Linked DNA regions of Kineosporia sp. NBRC 101731. Each later gene encodes a partner of the first gene's protein in a complex. Links are inferred from orthologs where the notes say so. Each region holds a gene or a part of one and is shown on either strand. Other genes may lie near its edges.

Region 1 (5,356 bases):
CCTGGGTGATGGTGAACGTGGTGTAGTCGATGCCGTTGCCGTAGCGCGGGTTGATGTGGACGCCCGCCTTCTTCAGCTTCTGCTCGATGGTCGAGTAGGTCGCCGTGATCTCCGCGGTGCTGCGGTCGGTCTGCAGGGCGGTGTTGGAGAGGTTGGCCTTCCACACCTCCAGCCCGGCCTCGCTCAGGTCGGCCTCCTTCACCGTGCCGGACGAGGCGAAGTCGAGCTTGGCGTCCTCGTCGGACACCCCGCGCCCGAGATCGGACGCGGCCTGGCTCAGGTACGGCTCCAGGATCAGCAGATTCAGGATCTGGGCCTGGGTGATGCCGGCATCCTGCCCGACCAGCGGCACGATGTCGCTGAACCCGTCCTGCACATCCCCGACAGCGATACGGCGTTCACCGATCACCGCGGCGGCACCCGCCTGACTGCCGGAACAGCCGGAGAGAGTCACGGCAAGAACGGCGGCCGCTCCGGCCACAAGAGCGCCCATACGGCGCGGCGTCGCGATCACGCACGAAATGCTATCGCCCGGGCACGACGCGTGGGCAGCTAAGGTCACCCCAACCTCCTGCGTGATCATGCAAATCCCCCAGCCTTCGGCCGGGAGGTGCCCCCACTCCCCGGAGCTCCTGAACTCCCGGCGTCACAGTTCTAGAACTCCGGGGAGGTTTTGCATGATCACGAACAAAAAATGGGGAGGGGAGGGGAGGGGACGGACGGGCGGGCGGGCACCTTGGGTGCCCACCCGCGTCCTCAATTCGCTGTCAGCTATCTGCTCGCGGCCGACGCCGCCGCCTTCACCGACGCCATCAGCACCGACTCGATGAACTCCCGCGCCCAGGAGAGCACCGCGACGTCACGCAGCGGCCGGCCGCCGATGCGCGCCGTGGTCGGGGCGGGCACCAGCACCGTCTTCGTGGCGGGCTTGTCCTGCGTGCCCGGGTAGAGACGGTGCAGCCGCATGCGGGCCGAGTCGGGCAGGTCGATCGGGCCGAACCGGATCGCCTTGCCCATCGTGGCGATCTCGGTGAGCCCGGCCTGACGGGCCAGGATGCGCAGCCGGGCGACCTCGAGCAGGTTCGTCACCACGTCGGGGATCGGGCCGTAGCGGTCGACCAGCTCGGCCTTCACCGCGTCCAGCGCCTCGTCCGAACCGACCTCGGCCAGCTTGCGGTAGGCCTCCAGACGCAGGCGCTCGTCGGGCAGGTAGGTGGTGGGCAGGTGTGCGTCCACCGGGAGATCGATCTTGACCTCCTGGTGCTCCTGCTCGTTGTCGCCGCGGTACTCCGCGACCGCCTCGCCGACCAGCCGGATGTACAGGTCGAACCCGACACCCGCGATGTGCCCGGACTGCTCGCCGCCGAGCAGGTTGCCCGCGCCGCGGATCTCCAGGTCTTTCATCGCCACGCGCATGCCGGCACCCAGGTCGGTGTTCGCCGCGATCGTCTGGAGCCGGTCGAGAGCCGTTTCGGTGAGCGGCTTCTCGGGCGGGTAGAGGAAGTAGGCGTAGGCCCGCTCGCGACCCCGGCCGACCCGGCCCCGCAGCTGGTGCAGCTGCGAGAGACCCATCATGTCGGCCCGCTCCAGGATCAGCGTGTTGGCGTTCGAGATGTCCAGGCCGGTCTCGATGATGGTCGTGCAGACCAGCACGTCGAACCGCTTCTCCCAGAAGTCGACCATCACCTGCTCGAGGGCGTGCTCGCCCATCTTGCCGTGGGCGGTGGCGATCCGGGCCTCGGGCACCAGCTCGTGCAGCCGCGCGGCGGTGCGGTCGATCGACTCCACCCGGTTGTGGATGAAGAAGACCTGCCCCTCCCGCAACAACTCCCGCCGGATCGCCGCGGAGATCTGCCGCTCGTCGTAGCCCCCCACGAAGGTCAGCACCGGGTGCCGCTCTTCCGGAGGTGTGGCCAGCGTGGACATCTCGCGGATACCGGTGACCGCGAGCTCCAGGGTGCGCGGGATCGGGGTGGCGCTCATGGCCAGCACGTCGACGTTGGTGCGCAGCTGCTTCAGGCGCTCCTTGTGCTCCACGCCGAACCGCTGTTCCTCGTCGACCACCACGAGACCCAGATCCTTGAACTGGATCTCACCGGTGAGCAGGCGGTGGGTACCGATGACGACATCGACCGAGCCGTCTTTAATACCCTCCTTCACCGCCTTGGCCTCGGAGTCGGTGGAGAAGCGGGACAGGCCCCTCACGTTGACCGGGAAGTTGACGTACCGCTCGACGAACGTGTCGAGGTGCTGCTGCACGAGCAGGGTGGTCGGCACCAGCACGGCCACCTGCTTGCCGTCCTGCACCGCCTTGAACGCCGCCCGCACCGCGATCTCGGTCTTGCCGTACCCCACGTCGCCACAGATCAGCCGGTCCATCGGGACCGTCTTCTCCATGTCCTTCTTGACCTCTTCGATGGTGACCAGCTGGTCGGGCGTCTCCACGTAGGCGAACGCGTCTTCCAGCTCCCGCTGCCACGGCGTGTCCGGCCCGAAGGCATGGCCGCTCGTCGCCATGCGCGCCGAGTAGAGCTGGATCAGCTCACCGGCGATCTGCTTGACCGCCTTGCGGGCGCGGCCCTTGGTCTTGGCCCAGTCGGTGCCGCCGAGCTTGTTCAGCGTCGGCTGCTCGCCACCCACGTACCGGGTGACCTGGTCGAGCGCATCGGTCGGCACGAACAGCCGGTCGCCCGGTTGCCCACGCTTGCCCGGCGCGTACTCGATCACCAGGTACTCGCGGGTGGCCCCGCCGACGGTGCGCTGCACCAGCTCGACGAACCTGCCCACGCCGTGCTGCTCGTGCACCACGTTGTCACCGGTGCTGAGCTGCATCGGGTCGACCACGTTCTTGCGGCGCGCCGGCATCCGGCGCATGTCCTTGGTGGTCGAGCCGGGGGCGGTGCTGCCGGTCAGGTCGGTCTCGGTGAGCACCGCGAACTTCAGCGCGGGAGCGATGAACCCCTGCGGCAGACGGCCGGTGCCGACCGCCGCCACCGACGGCGCCGGGGGCTGCGAGAGGTCGTCCACGGTCACCGCGGCCAGGTCGGCCTCGGTCAGCATCTCCACGACGCGCCGGGCCAGGCCACTGCCCTCGGTGATCACCGCGACCCGCCAGCCGTCGTGCAGCCAGCCACCGATGTCGGCGATGGTGCGCTCGCGGTCACCGCGGTACGGCTCCGGGGCCACCACCTCGGGCACGAACACGACTGCACCCTCGTCGCCCTCGTCGTGCGCGGCCTGACCGGTCTCGTCCAGACCGAACGGCGAGATGGTCCACCAGGGCAGGCCCTGCTTGAGGGCGTGCGCGCGCACGTCGGCCAGCGCCCAGAACGAGCCCGTGCCCAGCACCGGCTCCAGATCGATCGGCACGGCGCTGCCCGCGGCCGCGCTCAGCCAGCTCGCCTGGAGGAATTCCTCGCTGGTGGCAACCAGGTCGTGGGCCCGCGCGCGGATCCGCTCCGGGTCGGCCAGCACCACGTGGGTGTGGGCCGGCAGCACGTCGAGCACCGACTCCATCGCGTCGACGAGCACCGGGGTCAGCGACTCCATCCCCTCGACCGCCACCCCGGCCGCGACCTTGCCCAGCAGGTCGGCCACGCCGGGCAGGCGCTCGGCCAGCTCGGCCGCGCGCGCCCGGACATCTTCGGTCAGCAGCAGCTCGCGGCACGGCGGTGCCCACAGACCGGTCTCGGCGACGTGCAGACTGCGCTGGTCGGCGACCGCGAAGTAGCGGATCTCCTCCACGTCGTCGCCCCAGAACTCCACCCGCAGGGGGTGCTCCTCGGTGGGCGGGAAGACGTCGAGGATGCCGCCGCGCACGGCGAACTCGCCGCGGCGCTCGACCAGGTCGGTGCGGGAGTACGCGGCGGCGGCCAGGCGCTCGACCACCTCGGTCAGCTCGGCCTCCTGCCCCGCGTGCAGGGCGACCGGCTCGAGGTCGCCCAGACCCCGCACGACGGGCTGGAGCACCGCGCGCACGGGGGCCACGACCACCTGCACCGGGCCGTGCTCGTCGGTCTCGGGGTGGGCCAGACGGCGCAGCACGGCGATGCGCCGGCCGACCGTGTCGCTGCGCGGGCTCAGGCGCTCGTGCGGGAGCGTCTCCCAGGCGCCGAACTCGGCGACGGCGTGCTCGGGCAGAAAACAGCGCAGCGCGGCGGCGAGGTCCTCGGCCTCGCGGCCGGTGGCGGTCACCGCCAGGACGGGTCGCCCGCCGCCGCCCGGGGCGGGGCCGGCCAGCGCGGCGATCAGAGGGGCGCGCAGACCGGCCGGGCCGGTGAGGTCGAGCAAGGGCTCGCCGCCCTCGCGGGCGATCCGCAGAACGTCGCTCACGGCACGGTCGGCGGTGAGCAGGTCGAGGATTCCGGTGAGGCTCATGGCTCCGGGGGGTTGGCACTAGGGTTTTGCGAACAGCGTCGTCGCGTCTTGGCGAACAGCACAACGCGCCGGGCTGCACGGGCAGTCCGGGGCGTTGTCAGCTTACGGCGAATTCTCCGGCGCCGCCGGAGCCGAGCGCCCGAGCCACCCCGGGTGATTTCCGCAGGCCGGGAGCCGGTCGGCCGGTTGCTACCCCGATCTGAGCGACAGTTGAGGGGCAGATTCGGGAGTTCGGCACAGCACTCAGACGGCCATCAGAATTTCTGGACCCTGGCGCAATTGCGGCCGACTCATAAAATGATCCGGATCGGAAACGCACCCGGCACGGGGCCGGGCATTACGGCGGGTCGAATCCCCTCGCGGGAAAGAGACGCTGGGCATCTGTGGAGGGGGCACGTGCACGATCCCGCGTACGAGAGATCACTGAAGGTCGTCTACGATCGGATCGCACACAATTTCAGCCGCGCCGAACCACGGAAGCGCGCCTGGAACTATCTCGTCGATCTACCCAGGGCACATACCGCCGGTCTCCGGCGGGGCGAGACGGTCGGTCATTATTCCGGGGAAATTCGTGCCGACGGTGTGCAGAGATTGCTCACCTCGGCCCGTTGGGACGAGTTCTCCGTCCGGGAGGAACTGCGCGCCATTGCGATTCAGGCGGGCGGCCGCACCGGCGGCACCCTGTTCCTCACCGAGATCGCCTTCCCCAAAAAGGGCCGCAACGCGGTGGCGGTCGAACGTCAGTACAGCCACGACACCCAGCGCGTGGAGAACTGCCAGATCGGTCTGCTGCTCTTCTATCTGACCGCCGACCGGCAGGCATTCCTGATCGACTCCGAGCTGTATCTGCCGCCCGCGTGGGTGAGCGATCCGCAACGCCGGGAGCAGGCCCAGATCCCGCCCGAAGTGGTTTACCGCAGCAAGTCCGCGATCGCGGCGGAGATGATTCGCCGGGCCTGGGAAAGTTCCATCCGCCCGG
Region 2 (4,272 bases), on another replicon or contig:
CGTCCGTGAGCGGCTGGCAGAATCCCGCGGTGTGCTCCCCGACCTCTGGCCGCTGTACGGACTCTCCGTCGTCACACCACGCCTCGAGCTACGCCTTCCCCGCGAGGAAGAGATCGCCGAGATAGCGGAGGTCGCCGGCCAGGGTGTGCATCCTGCGGGTGAGCGTCCGTTCCTGACGCCATGGACGGACGGTTCCCCGGCGGACCGGGCCCGGAACGTGCTGCAGTCGCACTGGCGTGACCTCGCGGCCTGGGACGTGGCGTCGTGGGCGCTGAATCTGGGGGTTTTCCTGGCCGGACGGCCGATCGGCCTCGTGGGCCTTCGCGCCCAGGACTTCCCCGTGGTCCGGGAGGTCACCAGCGGATCGTGGCTGGGCCTGCCGCACCAGGGCCACGGCTACGGAACCGAGGCCCGGACAGGCCTGCTCGTGCTGGCCTTCGATCATCTCGGCGCCACTGCGGCGCTGACCGAGGTGTTCCCGGACAACCGCGCGTCTCAGGGTGTCTCCCGCAAACTCGGCTACCGGCCTGACGGCATCCGCGTGGACGCTCGTGACGGCGAGGCGCTGATCTCCGATCGGCTCCGCCTGACCGCAGAAAGCTGGCGTGGAGGCACCCGCCCCGCTGTCCAGGTCACGGGGATGAACTCCTGCCGAGCCTCGTTCGGCCTGACCCGGCCCGAGCTCGACCGGTCCTGAGCCGCACCACGCCGGCCCTGCGGCCCCCCTCTGCCGACTGCTGCTCAGGGACGAGGTGTCTTCGTGCCGGAGACACCCCGTCCCGCCCGAGCTAACGACGCCGCGGACTCACCGAATCCGAAGCGTCCAGATCGACCCGCTTGGATGCGGCCCGGGCCGGGGACACCACCTTCTTCGCCGGGGCCTTCTTGGCTGCGGGTGCTTTCTTCGCCGCCGTGGTCTTCGCCGTCACGCTCTTGGTGGCCGTGCTCTTGGCCGCTGCGCTCTTGGCTGCCGTGCTCTTGGCTGCCGTGCTCTTGGCCGCTGCGTTCTTGGCCGGAACCGCCTTACTGGTGGCGGACTGGCCGACACTCGTGATCGTCGCGGCGACCGACCGGGACTTCTTGATCTCCGCCCCGCGGCCCTCGATCGCGTTCGGGTTCTCGATGTCGAGGAGATCGGCGAGGAAGCGGCCCGTGTGGCTCTCCGGAACCGTCGCGACGTCTTCCGGCGTGCCCTCGGCGACCAGGGTGCCGCCGCCGCTACCGCCCTCAGGACCGAGGTCGACGATCCAGTCGGACGACTTGATCACGTCGAGGTTGTGCTCGATGACCAGGACCGAGTTGCCCTTGTCCACCAGTCCCTGGAGCACTCCCAGCAACTTGCGGATGTCCTCGAAGTGCAGACCCGTGGTCGGCTCGTCCAGCACGTAGATGCTGCGGCCGGTCGAGCGCTTCTGCAGCTCGCTGGCCAGCTTCACGCGCTGCGCCTCACCGCCGGACAAGGTCGGCGCCGACTGGCCCAGACGCACGTACCCGAGGCCGACGTCCACCAGGGTGCGCAGGTGCCGGGCGATCGCCGGGACGGCCTCGAAGAACTCGGCTGCCTCTTCGATCGGCATGTCCAGCACGTCGGCCACGGTCTTGCCCTTGAAGTGCACCTCGAGGGTCTCCCGGTTGTACCGGGCTCCCTGGCAGACCTCGCACGGCACGTAGACGTCGGGCAGGAAGTTCATCTCGATCTTGATGGTGCCGTCGCCGGAGCACGCCTCGCAGCGGCCACCCTTGACGTTGAACGAGAACCGGCCCGGCTGGTAACCGCGGACCTTGGCCTCCTGGGTCTGCGCGAACAGCTTCCGCACGTGGTCCCAGACCCCGGTGTAGGTGGCGGGGTTCGAGCGCGGGGTACGGCCGATCGGGCTCTGGTCGACGTGGACCACCTTGTCGAGGTGCTCCAGGCCCTTCACCGTCTTGTGCCGGCCGGCCACCTGGCGGGCGCCGTTCAGCTTGTTGGCCAGCACGGTGTAAAGGATGTCGTTGACCAGCGTGGACTTGCCGGAGCCACTCACCCCGGTGACCGCCACCAGACAACCCAGCGGGAACGAGACGTCCAGGCCCTTGAGGTTGTGCTCGCGAGCTCCCACCACGGTCAGCTGACGCTTCGGGTCACGCGGGCGCCGGACCTGTGGGACCTCGATCTCCTTGCGGCCCGACAGGTACATGCCGGTCAGCGAGGTGGGGTGCTCGTACAGCTCTTTCACGGTGCCGGAGTGCACGACGTAACCACCGTGCTCGCCCGCGCCCGGACCGATGTCGACCGCCCAGTCGGCGGCACGGATCGTGTCCTCGTCGTGCTCGACGACGATCAGCGTGTTACCCAGGTTACGCAGACGCGTGAGAGTGTCGATCAGGCGCCGGTTGTCGCGCTGGTGCAGACCGATACTCGGCTCGTCCAGCACATAGAGCACACCGACCAGCCCGGACCCGATCTGCGTGGCCAGCCGGATGCGCTGCGCCTCACCACCGGACAGTGTGCCCGCAGCCCGGTCGAGCGACAGGTACTCCAGGCCGACGTCGAGCAGGAAGCCGACGCGGGCGTGGATCTCCTTCAGCACCTGGTCGGCGATCTGCTTCTCACGACTGGTCAACTCGAGCGAACCGAGGAATTCTGCGGCCTCACGCAGCGGCAGCGCACAGACGTCAGCGATCGACCGGCCACCGACCGTGACGGCCAGCACCTCGGGACGCAGGCGGCTTCCCTTACAGACGGGGCACGGGATCTGCCGCATGAAGCCTTCGTACCGCTCGCGACTCCAGTCCGACTCGGTCTCCGAGTGGCGACGCTGGATGAACGGGATGACACCCTCGAAACCCGTGGTGTAGGAGCGTTCCCGGCCGAAGCGGTTCTTGAACTTCACGTGGACCTGGTAGTCCTGCCCCTCGAGCAGAGCCGTCCTCGCCCGCTCCGGCAGGGCCCGCCACGGAGTGTTGACGTTGAACCCGAGGTCTTTGCCCAGGGCTTTCATCAGGCGCAGGAAGTACTCCGCCGAACCCTGCGTCCACGGGATGATCGCTCCCTCGGCCAGGGTGAGATCCTCGTCGGGCACCAGCAGCTCGGCGTCGACCTCGAGCTTCGTGCCGATACCGGTGCACTCGGGGCAGGCACCGAACGGGTTGTTGAACGAGAACACCCGCGGCTCGACGTCGTCGATCGCGATCGGGTGCTCGTTGGGACAGGCCATCTTCTCGCTGAAGCGCCGTTCCCGGTCGGGCGCGCCCTCGGGCTCGTCCACCAGGTCGGCCACCACGATCCCGTTGGCCAGCAGCAACGCCGTCTCGACGGAGTCGGTGAGGCGCTGCTTGGAGGAGGCCTTGGCCGCCAGCCGGTCGACAACCACCTCGATCGTGTGCTTGTAACGCTTGTCGAGCGTGGGTGAATCGGCGAGCGAGACCACCTTGCCGTCGACCCGGGCCCGGGAGAATCCCTTGGTCTGCAGGTCGGCGAAGAGGTCGACGAACTCGCCCTTACGCGCCCGCACGACCGGGGCGAGCACCTGGAAGCGCGTGCCCTCGGGCAGGTCGAGCAGACGGTCGACGATCTGCTGGGGCGTCTGCTTGGTGATCGGCTCACCACAGATCGGGCAGTGTGCCCGCCCGGCCCGCGCCCAGAGCAGGCGCAGGTAGTCGTACACCTCGGTGATGGTGCCGACGGTGGACCGCGGGTTACGCGATGTCGACTTCTGGTCGATCGAGACAGCCGGTGACAGCCCTTCGATGAAGTCGACATCGGGTTTGTCCATCTGGCCGAGGAACTGCCGGGCGTAGGCGGACAGCGACTCGACGTACCGGCGCTGTCCCTCGGCGAAGATGGTGTCGAACGCCAGGGACGACTTGCCCGACCCGGACAGACCGGTGAAAACCACCAGTGCGTCACGAGGAAGATCGAGCGAGACGTCCTTCAGGTTGTGCTCGCGGGCTCCGCGAACGATCAGTCGGTCACTCACGCAGGCCATGCTAGGTGCCCCCACCGACAGTCTTCGCGTCGAGCGGGCACGCCAGCGAGAACACCGGTGCGCAAGGTGCGGCATTGACAAGATTTGCGGAAGTGAAAACCGGACCGGCCCACGTCGCCAGTCACCTCGTCCTCCGGCCCGCTGTTGCCCGACGGCCTGCCGGGGATGGCAGGGTATGGCCATGGTCTACAACGGAGAAGTCACCCCCGGAGGGCCCGCAGACGTCCGCGAGCTCCCCGACGCGGTGATCCGGAAGGCGAGCGTCTCGCCCCAGGACAACAACGCGTACCTGATCACCTGCCGG

What was found.
Region 2: the proteins of mfd (region 1) and uvrA are in contact, whole or in part, in a crystal structure (PDB 4DFC), measured with the Escherichia coli proteins. The link is inferred for Kineosporia sp. NBRC 101731 from one-to-one orthologs.

Annotation. Positions count from the first base shown.
Region 1 is NZ_BSTC01000002.1:631,812-637,167, forward strand. The notes cover bases 572-4,751. They hold mfd (transcription-repair coupling factor), read right to left. Parts: upstream 4,378-4,751; coding sequence 772-4,377; downstream 572-771. Also shown: QSK05_RS10050 (SurA N-terminal domain-containing protein), read right to left, coding at 1-514; QSK05_RS10060 (IS701 family transposase), read left to right, coding at 4,774-5,356. UniProt on the Escherichia coli protein: Couples transcription and DNA repair by recognizing RNA polymerase (RNAP) stalled at DNA lesions. Mediates ATP-dependent release of RNAP and its truncated transcript from the DNA, and recruitment of nucleotide excision repair machinery to the damaged site.
Region 2 is NZ_BSTC01000006.1:444,288-448,559, reverse strand. What follows is about bases 589-4,272. They hold uvrA (excinuclease ABC subunit UvrA), read right to left. Parts: upstream 3,960-4,272; coding sequence 789-3,959; downstream 589-788. Other genes in these bases: QSK05_RS19880 (MBL fold metallo-hydrolase), read left to right, coding at 4,150-4,272; QSK05_RS19890 (GNAT family N-acetyltransferase), read left to right, coding at 589-697. In the rest of the region: more of QSK05_RS19890, read left to right, coding at 32-588. UniProt on the Escherichia coli protein: The UvrABC repair system catalyzes the recognition and processing of DNA lesions. UvrA is an ATPase and a DNA-binding protein. A damage recognition complex composed of 2 UvrA and 2 UvrB subunits scans DNA for abnormalities.